DNA from 4 places in the Shewanella sp. FJAT-52076 genome. Region 3 is predicted to be linked to each of the others. Evidence: predicted binding sites of a transcription regulator. Region 3 holds the regulator's gene; each other region holds the start of a gene.
What was found. Region 3 encodes sigma-54, which starts transcription at its own class of promoters, with help from an activator protein. Its sites were predicted from a motif close to GTTGGCACGNNNNTNGNNT; they were not measured.

Region 1: the regulator sigma-54 is predicted to act here: its motif matches at 1,800-1,818, upstream of K0H79_RS05755 (DUF3192 domain-containing protein).
Region 2: the regulator sigma-54 is predicted to act here: its motif matches at 2,851-2,869, upstream of K0H79_RS12110 (flagellar assembly protein FlgT).
Region 4: the regulator sigma-54 is predicted to act here: its motif matches at 1,742-1,760, upstream of flgB (flagellar basal body rod protein FlgB).

The regions. Positions count from the first base shown of each region.
Region 1 is NZ_CP080415.1:1,323,934-1,328,272, forward strand. Features, by position in the region: gene syd (SecY-interacting protein) at 1-549, shown strand, start outside; gene K0H79_RS05745 (Zn-ribbon-containing protein) at 650-1,423, opposite strand; gene K0H79_RS05750 (hypothetical protein) at 1,423-1,731, opposite strand; gene K0H79_RS05755 (DUF3192 domain-containing protein) at 1,876-2,232, shown strand; gene K0H79_RS05760 (DUF2789 domain-containing protein) at 2,234-2,464, opposite strand; gene K0H79_RS05765 (GNAT family N-acetyltransferase) at 2,599-3,240, shown strand; gene K0H79_RS05770 (DUF962 domain-containing protein) at 3,230-3,544, shown strand.
Region 2 is NZ_CP080415.1:2,764,924-2,769,262, forward strand. Features, by position in the region: gene flgA (flagellar basal body P-ring formation chaperone FlgA) at 1-548, shown strand, start outside; gene flgM (flagellar biosynthesis anti-sigma factor FlgM) at 623-958, shown strand; gene K0H79_RS12095 (flagellar protein FlgN) at 1,067-1,501, shown strand; gene K0H79_RS12100 (LPP20 family lipoprotein) at 1,630-2,085, opposite strand; gene K0H79_RS12105 (FlgO family outer membrane protein) at 2,082-2,714, opposite strand; gene K0H79_RS12110 (flagellar assembly protein FlgT) at 3,001-4,176, shown strand; tRNA gene K0H79_RS12115 (tRNA-Arg) at 4,231-4,306, shown strand.
Region 3 is NZ_CP080415.1:3,627,542-3,631,880, reverse strand. Features, by position in the region: gene rapZ (RNase adapter RapZ) at 1-613, opposite strand, end outside; gene ptsN (PTS IIA-like nitrogen regulatory protein PtsN) at 610-1,053, opposite strand; gene hpf (ribosome hibernation promoting factor) at 1,056-1,343, opposite strand; gene K0H79_RS16075 (RNA polymerase factor sigma-54) at 1,374-2,855, opposite strand; gene lptB (LPS export ABC transporter ATP-binding protein) at 2,967-3,698, opposite strand; gene lptA (lipopolysaccharide transport periplasmic protein LptA) at 3,695-4,249, opposite strand; gene lptC (LPS export ABC transporter periplasmic protein LptC) at 4,236-4,339, opposite strand, start outside.
Region 4 is NZ_CP080415.1:2,759,958-2,764,296, reverse strand. Features, by position in the region: gene K0H79_RS12080 (chemotaxis protein CheV) at 1-657, shown strand, start outside; gene K0H79_RS12075 (protein-glutamate O-methyltransferase CheR) at 818-1,651, shown strand; gene flgB (flagellar basal body rod protein FlgB) at 1,793-2,191, shown strand; gene flgC (flagellar basal body rod protein FlgC) at 2,194-2,607, shown strand; gene flgD (flagellar hook assembly protein FlgD) at 2,634-3,362, shown strand; gene flgE (flagellar hook protein FlgE) at 3,396-4,339, shown strand, end outside.

The DNA.
Region 1 (4,339 bases), 2.0 Mb from region 3:
CCCTCTCCTTGCCTGGCTGATGACGCACTTTCCGTCAGCGACGAGCCCCAGCCTTGGCAGATGGTTTCAAGGCAAGAAGTCGCGGTGTTCGACAACGTATCCCATGCCATGGATATCGAATTACACCGCGATATCAACGATTTTTATGGACATGTATTTGCCGGTCCGTTGCAGTTCGATTCCCCCTGGGGCGAAGGGGAGCTCATTCAAATTTGGAACGAAGACGATTTTGTGTTGTTGCAGCAAAACATACTCGGCCATCTGATGATGAAAAAGCAGCTCAAGCAGCCCCAGACCTGGTTTGTCGGCTTGATTGGCGACGTGGATGAGATGGTCTCGGTAAACAATGCCGATGGCAGTGTCTGGCGTGAGGTTGCAGGGCAGGAGCCCCATGAGCAATTGGCAGAGAGTCTCGAAGCGTTTTTGCTGCAGCTAACCCCCAGGGTAGCGCCGCCTCAGCGCCATCAGGAGTCAGCGGTTACAGTAAATTCGCATCCGGGCATTTTCGCCAGTCTCAAGCGGATGTGGCAAAACCTGACGGGCCGCTGAATAGTAAATCCGAAGCATCAAAAAGGCGCCTTCTGGCGCCTTTTTTGTTGGCCACGTTTTGTTGGTCAAGGTTGGCAGATTTACCTGATGTCTATCCGGTTTACTGATAATCCCAAGACAGATTGGAGACAATACGACAGGGCTCGCAGCGGAAATGGAACATGTCGAGCAGTGGCTCATCCAAACGCCAGTCTGTGCTGCCACAGCGGGGACAGGGCCGCGCCAGCTCATCCTGTAAACTGCTGCCGCCTACCCGATACAAGTAGTAGTAGGTGGGGATTTTGGTGAGGTATTCGATGCGCCCACGGAGATCCCAGCCGCGGCGAAACAGATCGCTGCCGACACTACAAAGCTCATCCAGTGCCGCAAATTCCGCCTTGGTAGCAGAGGCCATCTGCAACTCGTCGCAGGCCTGCCACTCGGTCTGCCAGCGGATCAATTGCTTGTGATCGCCATTAAAGGTTGCCGGCAGCTTGTAGAGCGGGATTGGCAGCATGTTATCGCCGCTGCGCACCGGTGAACACATGTGCACATAGCTGGTGTACAGCAGTTGCCACTCGGGTGTGTGGGTGGCGCTTTCATTGGCATTGATGTCCTGCCCTAAGAGTTTTTCCCTTGGCGGCAGTATCTTGGCATCAGTGAGTCCTTTTAAGGCTGCTTTGGCCCACGGGCTGTTATGGCGGTTAGCCAGACTATCCTGTGCCGGCAACATCAGGCGCGCCTTAAACTCGCCGTCGTTAAAGCTGACCGCAAACTCGCGACCGAGAATTTGTCCGTTGGCACGCCAGGCTTCGAGCAGGTGATTGATGGCATGCTGAGCTGCACTGATGGTGGTGTCTGCAAAACACTCAAAACGCACTTCGCAAACGAACATCAGTGTTTACCCTCTTCGAGCGATTTGAGGCGCTCATTCAGGTTCTGACATAAGGTCTCAAGCATGGCTACCCGCTGACGCAGTGCATCCAGCTCAGACGGTGCTGTTGTTCTGGGCTCTTCGCTGATGGGTGTTGCCAGTTTTGCTTTGTCGGCATGACTGAGTTGCTTGTACTGAGTCAAGCCCTTGATGATGACCGGCATAGGGACGGCCTGCGCCAGATTGGCCTTGATGAGGGCCACACTGGGCTCCAGGCCTTTCTGTTCCAAAGAACGGGCAACTGCCAGCACCTGCTCAATTTGACTCATAGTTAGTGAAATTCCTTAATAGATCCACAAGCAAAAAATTAAATTACCTATAAAACAATTGCTTATATTTTGGCTTGTTTCTTGCTGACCCTTGACCGCTATGGCTGTGAGTTTACCACAGCGGTCATCATAAGGAGAAAAGGAATGAAAGCAGTTTATTTGGGGCTAATGTTAGCCGGGAGTCTGGTGCTCGGTGGTTGCGTGGTTAATGTGGGTGACGGTGTCAGCAGTTATCAGGATTGGGAAAAAACGCAGCAGGTTAACAGAGATCATCTGACGCAGCTCAGCTTGGGGATGGATAAATCCCAGGTACTGACATTGATGGGTAAAGCGGATTTCCATGAAGCCTGGCAGGCCGATGGTAAAGAAGTGCAGGTGTTTTTTTACCGCACCCACAGATTACACGGTGATGGCAGCACCACCAAAGAAGAATGCACACCGGTGGTACTGCACGATAACCGTTTGGTTGGCTGGGGTGAAACTGCCTATCGCAAGGGCTGATCTATTTACGTAGCCGGGTGTCCAACAGGTCAATGAGTTCTGACCAGTTGGCATCCATTTCAAGCGATTCTTTTAAAAATCCGGCTTGTGCCGGCGTCCAGAAGTCGGCCTGCCAGATGGCCAGGTCGGCGCCTATTGTGTGATTATCAATGAATTGGCTGATGGCCTTATCATTGCTGTCCAGCCCCAACTGTTCAAATAAATGACTGAGATCCACGGGAGTTGTATCCATCTTAATCCTCCGGCTGACACCATGGGTTAATAATTGATTGCTCGCGTTAAAAAGGCAAACTCGATTAATAATTGCACTTTTTTTAAGGCTTGTTACATTGGTTTGTGTGTGATCTGGATCAAGGAATAACAAGAGTGGAACACCAGACTCAGGAAAGGTTTCGCGCTGTTTATCTCACCGCCGAAGATTTGAGAGTTGCCGCCTCAATTCTTTATAACGCATACCATGATGACCCGTTTTTCATGCAAACCCTTGGGTACGAAGACAAGGTATCCTACGAGCAAAAGCTCCGGGCAGCCATTCGTGAAGAGCTTAACGAGCTGTGGCAACAGGAGCAAACCCTGGTGGGTTGGTTTGATGAAGACCGCCTGATAGGTATTGCCTGCGTGGTTAGCCAACACGCGCCCCTGGGGGAAGCTAAAAATTGGCATTGGCGCCTGAAAATGTTGTTGGGCACGGGGTGGCAGTCCACCCAGATGATCTTGAAAAAAGAGGCCCAAATTTTGGAGCATCTGCCCGGTAAGGCCTGTGGCATTTTGCAGTTTATTGCGCTGGCGCCAACAGAGCAGGGTAAAGGGCACGGCCAGCAACTGCTCAAAGCAGTGCAGTCCTGGTGTGACGATCAACCTGAGTTGGATGGCATAGGGGTATTTGTCAGCCATCCATCGCATAAGCATCTTTTCCAATCCAATGGTTTTGAAAGCCTTGGTCCCATTCACTTTGATAAAGTGGAAGGTGAGTTGATGTTTTATCGCAGGCCATCCAATGAAGCCTAAGTTTCAGAGTTTCAGCGAGTTTTACCCCTATTATCTCAGTGAACACGCCCATCCGCTTTGCCGCGCCTTACACTACCTGGGATCATCCTTGGTGCTGTTACTTCTGCTTATTCTGTTGATTTCAGGTGAGTGGCAGTGGGCCTGGTTATTGCCGGTAGTGGGATATGGCTTTGCCTGGATAGGTCATTTTTTTATTGAAAAAAACCGGCCTGCGACATTTCGTCATCCTTGGTACAGCTTTCTGGGTGATTGGGTAATGCTGTGGGATTTTATTTCCGGCAAAAAACGCAACACATGTGACTGATACAGATCTCTACAGTCCGTGTGAGACATATCTCACACGCGGCGTAGGACAAAATGGCTAAATCTCTCCGATATAGACTACCCGCTTGGGGCTGCCTCCTTTAAAAACATCAAGTTACCAGATGTGTAGGTGTTTTAAGCCCATCATTCAGCATCCAGTGCCTGGGTGTGACACCGTGTTCCTCCCCCGTATTTGTTAGACTTTATTTGCAGTCAGGGAATGACTCACACGCTGAATAAGGATGTTCCAATTCCATCGGTGCCAATGAAGGTGCCGCGCCCGGCAGGATGCGCAGGGTATCAGGCAGGTCAGGGACGCAGTGGCCGTAAGGACAGGCAGGATGCCTGAGTCAGGATGACAGCAGGATATTCAGGACAGGTTCAGGATGAACAGCACCGTTAAGGATTAGCGGTTAATGGAATCAGTGCTGAAAGGATCAGTAAGCAGGACGCGATAAGGATAGCGCTCAGGGATGCAGCAGGAACGGTAGCTGGAAGCGACCGGTCAAAGGATTGAGTACGAAAGTACAGGGAACATGGCCAGGATGCCAAGGATATGCTGGATGCAACGAGACGCATGGATGGTGCAGGGAGCACAACTTAGCGGGATGGCTAACAAGGTAAAAATGGGGCGCGCCTTTAAGACGCGCCCTTTTTCTTTGCGTCAGTTTTCCATTTGCCTGTTAATTGGCGCTGTCGATAGTCAGACTGCTGAGTACTGTCCGGGGGTTAAGACAAACTGACTACATGCCGTGTGAGATATTTCTCACACCTTATGTAAGATATGCGGGTTTGC
Region 2 (4,339 bases), 860 kb from region 3:
TACAGGCCCAAAGCCTGGAGAGCCGGGGGAATCTGCCCCGATGTGAAGGACCTGTATCAGCAAGACTCGCCACCGACAGACCCATTTCCCGTAACAATACAGTGCGTATAAGCTGTGTCAGCCCGGATCTGGACTATCCTTGGCAGATGTACCTTTCAGTCCGCGCAGAAGTGCTTTTCCCTGTGGTGGTGGCCAAACGCCCGCTGGGTAACGGCGATTTGCTGGACGCAGAGAGCATCGAAGTCAGATATGTCGACAAAACTCTCCTGCGTGGCCAACAATTTTCGCACTTACAGCCCCTTTATGGATCGCGGGTTAAGCGCCGTATCCCCCAGGATGCCCCCATCTTTGCCGACAACCTGTGTTTTGTATGCAAGGGAGATGCGGTAGCTATTTACGCAAAATCAGCAAGCTTTGAGATAAAAACCCAGGGCGAGGCCTTGGCCGACGGTAACGAAGGCGATAGGGTTAGGATTAGAAATATCAACTCAAACAGGGTATTAGAGGCAACTGTCATCGGCGTTGGCGAAGTGGAAGTCAAAATGTAAAATACCCTAAAGCTTTGCTGGCTGCGGCCGATATAAACCTCAAGAAACCCAAATCCGTGACACTGGAGCCCGAAATGGCCATCGAATTACCCAAAAACAATGCCGCGTCCAACCGCGTCGGCAACACCAGCAGTCCACTGACCAGTGCCCGCACTGCCCAGGCATCGGCAGCACAAACCGCTCAGCCACAGGTACCCCAAAAGGCCGACTCGGTGATGATCACCAGTCAGGCTCAGCAATTGCAAAGCGTGCAGTCAAAGCTGTCTTCTCTGCCTGAAGTTGACCAAAAGAAAGTGGCCGAAATCAAGCAAGCCATTGCTGAAGGCCGTTATAAAATTGACCCTGAAAAGCTCGCGGCCAATATCGCCAGCTTTGAAGCAGAATTACAGGAATTAGGCCGAGACGCCTGATTTCCAGCACGGATTGGGAACTATCCAAAGCCGGCCATTTGATTATGGCCGGCTTTTTGCATTCTTTAATCACTAACCCTGATGTCAATAAAACCGGGATGCAACACCATGGATCACGTTAATGAACTCAATCAATTGCTCGATGCACAACAGAGCCTGTTGGAGCAACTTCTGGCTGCTATGGCAGCTGAACGTGCAGCCCTGATTGCCCAAAATGCATCTGAGCTGATGACCATCGCAGAGCACAAGTCCTCTGCCCTGTTACGACTGAAGCAAAATGATGATGTCATGGCGGCTCATCCCGGTCACAGCCTGCTGACAAACGATAACGCCCTGGCGGCCAAGGTAGAATCGGTTCAACACACCCTTGCACGCTGTAAGCAGGAAAACGAAGCCAACGCGCAGCTTATTGAACACAGCCAGGCAAGCATTAACCGGCTGGCACAGGCGCTGCAGGTAAGTCGCAACGCTAGTTCCCTTACCTACACGGATAAGGGTAAAACATCGACCATCTCTACTCTGGGTAGCAGCATAGAAGTCTGACACGCCCGGGGTATAAGCGCTTTATTGCCACCTGCGCCTATGTCGACATAGCCTACAAAACGCCCAATAAAAAAGCCCCATTCTCAGGGGCTTTTTTACTGCGGCTGCGATTAAGGGGAGTGCCAACCTTAAAAGTAAGTCACTTCCTTTACCTTGGAGGGGCGATTCTGCTGCTGATAGATATCCCACACGCGCGCAAAATCCAGTTCCAGCTCTGTCACATAATGCTCACCAACAGGATAGGCCTTAACGACTCTGGCGCCGCGGATGACACCAGATACCGATGCTTTAATGCTGTCACTGCCCATGCCCCAGTCGTTCACGCTGGCGCCGGCACTGATTTTTTGACCGTAAACCTGCTCTGCCAGCTCTCTGTATGCCGCAAGCTTTGAGGCCTGCATGGCCATCAGCACCTTTTCGGCCTGGGTCTTCGCAGGTTGGGTTGCCAAAGGCGCATAGCCAATGGCGGTCAGCTTGGGAAAACTCGCTGGCGCCTCAGTCTCCCACTGCACATAACGGTCATCACTGCTGGCGCACCCGGCTAAAAACACCAGGGTCAAACAGGTGCTAATCCACTTTTTCATTTGTCTTCTCCAAGCAGAGTGACCCTGTCCAGCCCCGGCGCTTCATGGCGATATAACAGCCCGTCTTTGGAAACGACTTGCTGGGAGTAACCCAGGTAATCCCGGAGATCCCCCGGACGACTGAACGACTGAGATGTCGCTACCACACGGTTATTGGCTATGTCGACCAGACGGCTGTTTACTGTCATCCCATCCCGCCCCAGGCTGTAAGTAGCCACCAGCACATGCTGGGTCTGGGCAGTTTCACGCAGCTTTTGCCAGTCACGGCTCAGCAGCAAGTCCCCTTTGTCTGTGACTCTCAGGGTTTGGCTGATAGCCGTATCCACCACATTGAAGTACCGGGCATGCAGCGCGGCCATCATGCCCTGCTGCAACTGGCGGGCAAAACTGCCACTTTGGGTCATGTCATCCACGTTTACCGGGGTTGTCACCACGATGGGATCGGTGGATGAAAGCACGTCGTTGGTCAGCAGCAGCTCATTGACTATCTGCTGTGCCAGAACATTGACTTGCTCCCGTTGTGGGTAGCCGTCTTCCCCATAGGATACACTCTGGGGAACCTTGGGCTGCCCCATCGCAGGCAACCATACAAAAGCGAGTGCCAGAGCAGTGACCATTCGCGCCTTCATAGAGACAACTCCATGATTTTATATAAATTAATAAGAAAACCCATCTTCAGGCTTTCCACTCCATTACACAACTATCGGCACCTGTGGCAATTACTTTACTTTAAAACACCATAATCACAGCGGATGCCAGGCCTGGGGCGGCACGTAACTTGCTTAGTCCGTATCATGACAGAACCATCCGGTATCCAGCATGCACCGCGGCGGCACTAAAATGGCTTGCAGGCCCTGTGCCAAAGACACCAATGGATGGAACCCTCAACCCTTTGAGATGTGGCAGGACAGGCATATGGGATTGATAAAATCCGCCCTCGTTTTCAGCGCGCTCCTTATGAGCATTCAGGCACAAGCCGACTGGGTGACCGCCCAGGGCGAGGCCGTTATCGTCAATGGTAACGTCACCAAAGCTCGCGCAGAAGCCATTGAGCAGGCCGTCAGCTATGCCAGCCTGCAAGCCGGTGTCAGCATTGAATCCTCACAGCAGATGGTCGATGGTCATCTTACCGATACCAGCACCCGTCTGATGCAACAGCTGATGACAGGGCCCGTACAACTCATCAGTGAGCAGATTGAAAACAACCGCTTACGAGTGCAACTGCGCGTCGAATTGATGGAAGCGCCTCAAAATCAATGTCAGAGCACCCACCTGAAAGCAGCGATACTATTGCCCGAAGCCGCCGTGAGTCACCGTAGCCAATTGGCGCAGGGTCAGATAAATAACCTTGGAGAAGCCGTATCCCGGCAGCTCGCCCGACGACTGGACAGTACCTCAGGTGCGGCCTTTGCCAACCTGCGGCCCGGCGCGCGTCTTGATGTGGACGCAAGGCAACTTGCCGCCCCCGGCTATCGTTTGCCGGGGTACCTTGCCATGGCAAGCGATAGCCAATACGTTTTGGTCCCCCAAATTACCGATGTCTCCACCGAGCCCGTGCAAAGTAGCTACTTCGGCCTGGTCACAGACGCCCCCGAGCGCCAGTTTGCTCTTACCCTCACCCTGTTCCAGGGGATCAGCGGCGAAATTATCTGGCGTGACGAATTCACAACCTCTGCTCCCTGGGAGTTCGAACTCACGGAGCAGGTGTCCCCAACCCATGACAGGTTCTGGCGCTCAGCCTACGGCATGGCGGTAGATAAACTGCTGGTGCAGGCGGTAAAGGAACTCGACAAGGCACTGCTTTGCCGCCCTGTACTGGGGCAAATTGTTGCCAGGCAGGGGCAAACTTTGATCCTGAATCTGGGACGTCGCCATGGCATTAAGGTAGGGGATGAACTCGCCGTGGTGCTGGCAAAACACATTCCAGACAGGCTGAACGACACCCGCGCCACCGGGAACAACACCAAAACAAACATCAGCATAACCCAGGTAACTGAAGACAGTGCCCGCGCCGAGCTCTCTGGTCTGGGCAGCGTGGATAATATTCAGGTCAGCGATATTGCGATAAAAAACGGGCAGAACAAGAATTAACCAGTTAAATATCAAGACTTTTAATCAAAGACAAAATAGGTATAATCAGCGGGTCTCCCTATAGCTCAACAGGATAGAGCAGTCGCCTCCTAAGCGACCGATCGGGGTTCGAGTCCCTGTGGGGAGACCATTCACTTCTGCTTGTGAATGCTTGCACAAGTTT
Region 3 (4,339 bases):
CCGGCTCATCCAGCCCAGTGAGGGGCCTCAGCTCCGGCTCCCAATGGGGATTGGGCAAGAAGCGGGCATCAAACATAAAGTCTGCTTCTGTGGGCATGCCATGCTTGAAGCCGAAAGATTCAAAGATAATCACCAGCTCTTTGTCGGTGCGCCCAAGCAGTATCTGCCTGACAGCATCAGCCAATTCATAGACATTCAGATTGGAAGTGTCCAGGAAGTGGTCGACCATGTTGGAGATAGGGGCCAACATTTTGCCTTCGAGCTTGATGGCTTCCTGCAAAGAGACCTTGCTGCGGGACAGGGGGTGCAAACGGCGGGTTTCGCTGTAGCGTTTCAGCAGCACCTTGTCGCTGGAGTTGAGGAAAAAGCTGGTGAGCTCTACGCCTTCCGGGAGCCTTGCCAGCTCTTTTTCGAGGGCCTTTTCCTGCTCCGGCATATTGCGGATATCGATGCTGATGGCGACCTTGTCGTTATTGCCCTTGAGCTGGGCAAGCAAGGGCCCAATCAGCTGCAATGGCAAATTATCGACGCAGTAGTAGCCCAAGTCTTCCAGTACCCTGAGGGCTACCGACTTTCCGGAGCCAGAGCGCCCGGAGACTATAACGAGTTTCATCCGATGATTACCTGGTAAAGTTCCTTTTCATCGTGGCTCTTGCGCAGCTGTTTGAGGATCTGCTTGTCATTCAGCTTTTCGGCCATGGCGGCCAGGGTGCTGAGATGTTGCTGACACTGGTCCGATGGAACCAGCAAGGCAAACAGAATGTCCACCGGCTGCTTATCAATGGCGTCATAACCTATGGCTTCTTCACACTTGATAAGCACAGCTAAAGGCTTATCGATAGTGCCAAGGCGGCCATGGGGAATGGCAATACCATTGCCAATACCGGTGCTGCCCATTTTTTCACGGGCCAGCAGGCTTTCGAATATCTCTTGAGACGAGAGGGAGGGATTCTGGGCAGCAGCGAGATCGCTAATCAGCTCCAGCACCTTTTTCTTGCTGCCCGGAGTGGCACAGCTAGTGCACTCCGGCGCCAGGATGGTACTTAGTTCCATCGTTAATGTTTGGTCAGTTTCTCTTTGTGTTTAATAACCTGACGGTCCAATTTATCAATTAGGGCGTCAATGGCGGCGTACATGTCTTCATGTTCTGAAGTGGCGAATACCTCGCCACCGTTGAGGTGAAGCTTGGCTTCTGCGATTTGCTGCAATTTCTGAACATTGAGAACAACGTGGACATTATTGATCTGTTCGAAATGGCGTTCAAGCTTGGAGAACTTGCTCTCTACGTAGTTACGCAGTGAATCAGTGATTTCGATATGATGCCCAGTCAGATTGATTTGCATAGACACTTTCCTCCAAAGACCTTGGGTGGGTTATAAACTCTTACGTTGGTTCGACGGTGGGATCAGCATCGCTTCTCGGTATTTGGCGATGGTGCGTCTAGCAACGTTGATTCCTTGTTCTGCCAGAAGTTCCGCCATTTTGCTGTCGCTCAATGGTTTCTTCTGATTTTCTGCCGCCACCAGTTTCTTGATAAAGGCGCGGATGGCAGTAGATGAGCATTCTCCGCCATCTTCGGTCCCGACGTGGCTGGAGAAAAAATATTTGAGTTCAAAGATACCCCTTGGGGTATGCATGAACTTTTGGGTGGTGACCCGTGAGATGGTGGATTCGTGCATCTCTACCGCTTCGGCGATATCGTTGAGCACCATGGGTTTCATGGCCTCTTCACCATACTCAAAAAAGCCCTGCTGGAACTGCACTATGCAATTGGCGACTTTCAGCAAGGTGTCGTTGCGGCTCTCCAGGCTCTTGATAAACCACTTGGCCTCCTGCAAATGCCCGCGGATAAACTGGCTGTCAGCTTGGTTGCGACTGGTGCGTGCCATGGCGGCATATTGCTGGTTCACACTCAGTTTAGGCATACAATCGGGATTAAGCTCTACAACCCAGCGGCCATTTTTTTTACTGACCGAGACATCTGGAATGACATACTCATCCTTGGTGCTGGTCACAGACTCACCGGGACGGGGGTTCAGCCCCTGAATGAGGATGATTGCATCCCTGAGTTCTTCTTCCTTGAGGCGGGTTTTACGCATCAGGGTACGGAAGTCGCGGTTGGCAATCAGATCCAAATGGTCACGGATAAGCAGCTTGGCGTTGTCCAGATGGGGGGTATCCGCCGGGAACTGACCAAGTTGAATGAGCAGGCACTCTGCCAAATCACGGGCAGCTACCCCGATGGGGTCGAAGTGTTGAATGCGTTTGAGCACGGCCTCAACTTCGTCAAGCTCGACTTCTTCATCGCCCACGGCCTCGAGAATTTCTTCAAGGCTTTGGGTTAAGTAACCCTTTTCATCAATGGCATCTATGATGGCAGTGGCAATGGCCAGATCGGTATCGGAAAAAGGGGTGAGATTTTTTTGCCACTCGAGATGTTCGTACAGACCTTCACTGGTTTCGCCCTGAAACGGCATATCATCTTCGCCACGGATCCCAGGACCGGAAACGGGGGCAGCCGTAAAGACTTCATCCCAGGTGGTATCCATTGGGAGCTCGTCCGGCATGGACTGCTGACTGATAGCGTCTGAAGTTTCCAGCGAAGCACTGTCACTGGTGTCGTTTGAGACGGACTCCTGGCTGAACTGGTCGTCAAATTCTTTATCGCCGCCGTCGGCATCAAACTGATCGCTGCCCAGTTCGTCGTCCAGCTCCAACAGGGGGTTGGCGTCGAGGGCTTGCTGAATTTCCTGTTGCAGTTCAAGCGAAGAGAGTTGAAGCAGACGAATGGCCTGCTGCAACTGTGGCGTCATTGTGAGTTGTTGTCCCAGTTTTAGCTGGAGCGACGCTTTCATTGTACTGCGAATCCTTCACTAAATTATTCAGGTAGAAAGCTTTTCTATCAGGTTATCCGGTGATTTACCACCCTGATTATCCGGATATGAGAAGGGGGCTTTGTTAATTAACTATAGCCTGAATTGCTCACCCAAGTACACTGCACGCACCTGCTGATTGTCGAGGATTTCGGCAGGGGTGCCTTCGGCAATCAAATCGCCATGGCTGACGATATAGGCTTTTTCGCACACATCGAGGGTTTCCCTCACATTGTGGTCGGTGATAAGCACTCCGAGGCCACGATTCTTGAGTTGCTCGATAATCTTTTTGATATCGATAACGGAAATCGGGTCGACCCCGGCGAAGGGCTCATCCAGCAGGATAAATCTGGGGTTGGCGGCAAGTGCCCGGGCAATCTCGACCCGGCGACGTTCACCCCCTGACAGTGACATGCCAAGATTGTCACGGATGTGGGTGATGTGGAACTCTTCCAGCAGCTGCTCCAGCGACTCTTCACGCTCATCGGCGTTCAGCTCTTTGCGCATCTGCAGCACGGCCATGATGTTATCGCGCACCGACAGCTTGCGGAAGATGCTGGCTTCTTGTGGCAGGTAGCCAATGCCTTTGCGTGCCCGCAGGTGCATGGGATCCAGCGTCAAGTCATCATCGTTGATGTGTATGCTACCCTTGTCGCTCTGTACCAGGCCTACCACCATGTAAAAAGTGGTGGTTTTACCGGCCCCATTGGGGCCCAGTAAGCCGACCACCTGGCCGGTATTTACGGTGAGGCTGACGTTTTTGACAACCTGGCGGTTTTTGTAACTCTTGGCGAGATTACTGGCCTTCAGGGTCAGTTGGGTCATTGCTGCTTCTCTTGCTGAGGTTGCTCAGTAGTGCCCTTATCCTGCAGATCCTGCTGGTAATTTTCGGGCTTGATGATGGTGATAACCCTGTCGTCTTTTTTACCGCTGCTTTGGGAAGTGAGCTGCTGCTTTTCGATATCGTAAACGATGGAGTCGGCGCTGACCTGGCTGCCATCCTGCTCGACCTTGGCATTGCCTTTGAGGCTCATAACACGACTGTCGATGTTGTAGCTGATTTCGGTGGCACTGGCATGCACGGTGCGGCCATCTTCCACCTGCTGGCTGTAGGTGGCTGGGTTACCCTTGGCAAGCAGAATACGTCTGCCGCTTTTCTCGTCGGTGAACGAGCTCAGTTCATCAGCCTTGAGCACCAGGCTGCCCTGGGTCAGGGTAACCGGGCCTTCATAAACGATGCGCTTGTTTTTCAGATCGGCATAACTGTTGGCCGCGGCAATTTTTACTTCCTGGCTCAAATCAAACTTGGTGTTGGCCAAAGCCACAGCGCTGCAGGTGCAAAGCAGCACCAGAATGAGCGACTTATTTAGGTTCATAGGTTCCCTTAATCTTGCTTAAGAGCTTAACTTCTTTGGCATTGAGATCAGCATAGAGGCCATGGCCGCTCAAGTGGAAGTTATTGCCGC
Region 4 (4,339 bases), 870 kb from region 3:
AACTGCTTTATTATTATCTCTGAATATAACCGTAGTGTTCAGGGCTTTTTGGTGAATTCAGTCGAGCGCATCATCAACATGAACTGGGAAGCCATAATGCCGCCGCCTCAGGGCGCTGGTCGCTACTCCTATTTAACAGCGGTCACCGAGATTGATGGAGAGCTGGTAGAAATCCTGGACGTTGAAAAAATTCTTGATGAAATCAGTCCGGTCCGTACCGCCATCAGTGAAGACACAGATGCACAGTTAACGATTGATCGTGGGCAGCACTTCCACATCATGGTGATTGATGACTCTGCGGTGGCGCGTAAGCAAATCATTCGTGCGCTCACCTCCCTCGAGCTACAGATTGACACGGCAAAAGATGGCCGTGAAGCACTGGAAAAGCTGAAAGCCATTTCGGCGGAAATGACCAACGTGGCTCACGAGATCCCACTGATTATCTCCGATATCGAGATGCCGGAAATGGACGGTTATACCCTGACCGCCGAAATCCGTGATGACCCCAAACTCAAAGATATCAAGGTGATTTTGCACACGTCGCTGAGCGGTGTGTTTAATCAGGCGATGGTTCAGAAAGTGGGTGCCAACGACTTTATTGCCAAGTTCAATCCCGACGAACTGGCCGCTGCGGTTAACAAGCACCTGAGTATCTGAGCAGGATGGCATTCCCCTTGGGCGGGGTTATACTCCTCCAAGGGCGCTTGTATTCAGGCACTGGATAATGTATAAAGCAGCGCTTATTTTTGGGGAATAAAATCAGAAGGTTAACCAGTTATTGAGTTAATTTTCTCTATCAGGTGCAGGATGAGAAACGGTGTCAGACAAATCACTGGCTGAAGCGGAATATAATCAATTCAGGTTGTTCCTTGAACAACACAGCGGCATAGTGCTTGGCGAAAACAAGCAGTATCTGGTCCGCAGCCGCCTTGCGCCTCTGATGGGCAAATACAACCTGCCTTCGTTATCAGAAGTGGTCAAACATTCAATGAAACCCACAGAGCGGCAACTGCGCGCCGAGGTCATTGATGCCATGACTACCAACGAAACACTGTGGTTTCGTGATAAATACCCCTTCGAATTGCTCGCCAATGCGCTGCTGCCTGACTATGCCAAGCTTGGCAGGCCGCTTAAAATTTGGTCTGCCGCTTGTTCTTCAGGGCAAGAGCCTTATTCGCTGGCGATGACTATCCTCGAATATCAGCAAAAACGTCCGGGCGGCTTGCCCGCAGGCGCATCGATTCAGGCAACGGATTTATCTCCCTCAATGCTGGAGCGTTGTAAACAGGCCGAATACGATAGCCTGGCGCTGGGACGGGGCTTATCGGATGAACGAAAAAGAGCATTTTTCGACACCCTGCCAAGCGGCAATATGCGGGTTAAAGACAATGTGCGGCGTATGGTGAGTTTCCGGGCACATAACCTGCTGGAAAGCTATGCCTTGCTGGGTAAGTTTGACATCATCTTTTGCCGTAATGTGCTCATTTACTTTGCCCCTGAGGCAAAGGCAAAAATACTGCGGCAATTTGCTGCCGCTCTCAATCCCAAGGGCATCCTGTTTCTTGGCGCTTCCGAGTCCATTGCTGGTTTGACCGATGAATTTGACATGGTGCGCTGCAACCCGGGTATTTACTACCAGAAGAAGACATAGCCGAATAACCTAATGAATAAAAACAAAAAAGCCGACTTTGCCAAGTCGGCTTTTTTGTTGTCTGTCATCTGCATGGCGGAACGCCCCAGATTTGGCACACGAATTGCTTTTCATCTGCCATCATGGCGTGGAGGCAATTTTATGGCGATCAGTTTCGATAAGGCGCTTGGGGTGCATCAGTTTACCCTTGGCATCAGAGCAGAGCGGGCGGAAGTCCTCTCAAGCAATATCGCCAACGCCGATACCCCCCATTACAAAGCACGGGATGTGAACTTTGCCGATGCGTTGCAGGCGGCACGCAGCCACCAGCGTGGCATGCAAATGGCTCAAACCAGCGAAGGGCATTTTGACTTGCAAGCTCTGAGCCGACAGCACGTGCAGTTCCGTGTCCCCAATCAGCCCGACACAGGCGATGGCAACACGGTGGATATTCAGCAGGAACAATCTGCCTTTATGCAAAATGCGCTGGAATATCAGATGTCGCTGGGCTTTCTGGAAGGCAAGTTCAACGGTATGAAAAAGGCCATTAAAGGAGACTGACAATGAGCTTGTTTAATATCTTCAATGTGTCTGGCTCCGGCATGAGCGCGCAATCGGTTCGCCTCAACACCACCGCCAGCAACATTGCCAACGCCGACTCAGTGTCCAGCAGCGTCGATAAAACCTACCGGGCGCGTCATCCCGTGTTTGAGGCTGAACTTGCCAAAGCCAGCCAGCAGCAATCTGCACGAGGTGTGAATGTCAAAGGCATAGTCGAAAGCGATAAGCCGCTGCAAAAAGAATACAATCCGGACCATTCCATGGCGGATGCCGATGGCTTTATTTACAAACCCAATGTGAACGTGATGGAAGAAATGGCCGACATGATATCCGCTTCGCGTTCGTACCAAATGAATGTCCAGGTGGCCGATACCGCCAAGAGTATGCTGATGCAGACTTTGAGAATGGGCAAATAACGGATGTGGCGCTAAGGAGGTAAGCCGTGAGTTTTCTTAACTCTATCAGTCAGGCATCGGCGGCCCAGTCAACCCAGAGCACGGGAAATCCCTTTCTGGACAGTGTCAGGTTGCAGACCAAAGAAGCAGTGCCAGAGGCCAAAAAACAGGAATTGACCCAAGAGGACTTTTTCGCCCTCTTGTCGCAGCAGTTGTCGATGCAGGATCCGTTCAAGCCGGTTGAAAACGACCAGATGATTGCCCAGATGGCGTCTTTCTCTACCGTGGACGGTATCGCCAATTTGAACGAGCACATTGTGAATCTGAATACCGTGATGACCTCCAGTCAGGCCCTGCAGGCATCGGGTTTGGTGGGACAGAAGGTGCTGATCCCATCGGCATCTGGTCATGTATCCGCTGAAGAGCCCAACCTCAAGGGCGTTATCAGTACCTCCAAGCCCATTGAGACAATCATGGTGCGCATTGAAGATGCCAAGGGGCAGTTGGTGAAAACCTTCAGTGTCGATGGCAGTGATGGCGGCAACATTGATGTGAATTGGGATGGCCTCGACGCCGAAGGTAAACCCGTTGCCGACGGTACTTACACCATCAAGGCCAGTGGTCGGGTCGATGGTAAGGCCGAGGAATTACCGGTTTCAACTTATGCCCACGTGACCAGCGTGTCGCTTGGGACTGCAGCAACAGGCGCCATTCTTAACTTGCGTGGCATTGGCGGCATTAAACTATCGGATGTTCTGGCTGTGGCTGAGAGCTGATCCAGAAAACCAGACTAAAGAGGTAACTGACTTATGTCTTTCAATATCGCACTCAGTGGCATTGCTGCCGCCCAGAAAGATTTGAACACCACTGCCAACAACATCGCCAACGTCAACACCACGGGCTTTAAAGAGTCTCGTGCTGAGTTTGCCGATGTGTATGCGGCGTCGATTTTCTCCAACAGCAAAACTCAGGTGGGTGGTGGCGTGACCACCACTCAGGTGGCGCAGCAGTTCCATCAGGGCAGTTTGCAGTTCACGAGTAATGCGCTGGATTTGGCCATCAGTGGCGGCGGTTTTTTTGTGACGTCGGCCGACCCTTCGGCCCGTGATTACAGTTTCACCCGCGCTGGTGCATTTAAGGTCGATAGCAACAACTACCTGGTGGATTCCGCAGGTAACTTCCTGCAAACCTTCCCGGTGGATAAATTCGGTAACTCCACCTCCGTGAGTTTGACCACTACCCGTCCGGTACAAATTCCCGACACTGCCGGCAGCCCACTGATGACCGAGAACGTGGGGATTCAGATGAACCTGAACGCCGGAGAAAAAACCAAGGACCCTGCGGCATTTGATCCAGATGATCCAACCACATTCAACAACTCAACCTCGTCCACCATTTATGACTCCCTGGGTGAGCCACATATTTTGACCACTTACTTTGTACGGCCCAACGATGGTGCCTACACAGGGGAAAACAACTGGGTGGCTTACTATGCGCTCGATGGTCAACCTGTGAATCTTGGCAGTGGTGCGGGCACATACCAAACGGATACTGACGGTGACGGCGTCCCGGACACACCAGCAACCGCTCAAACCACGGGGGGCTGGACTGGTGCCGTACTGACCTTTAACAGCACTGGTACTTACACTGGAACCAATCCAGCGACCATCACTACAGAACCCCTGGGGATTGGTGGTGCCGGCATTCTGGGGCCCGGCGCCGATGGCAACCAAACCATTACCATTAATTTTGC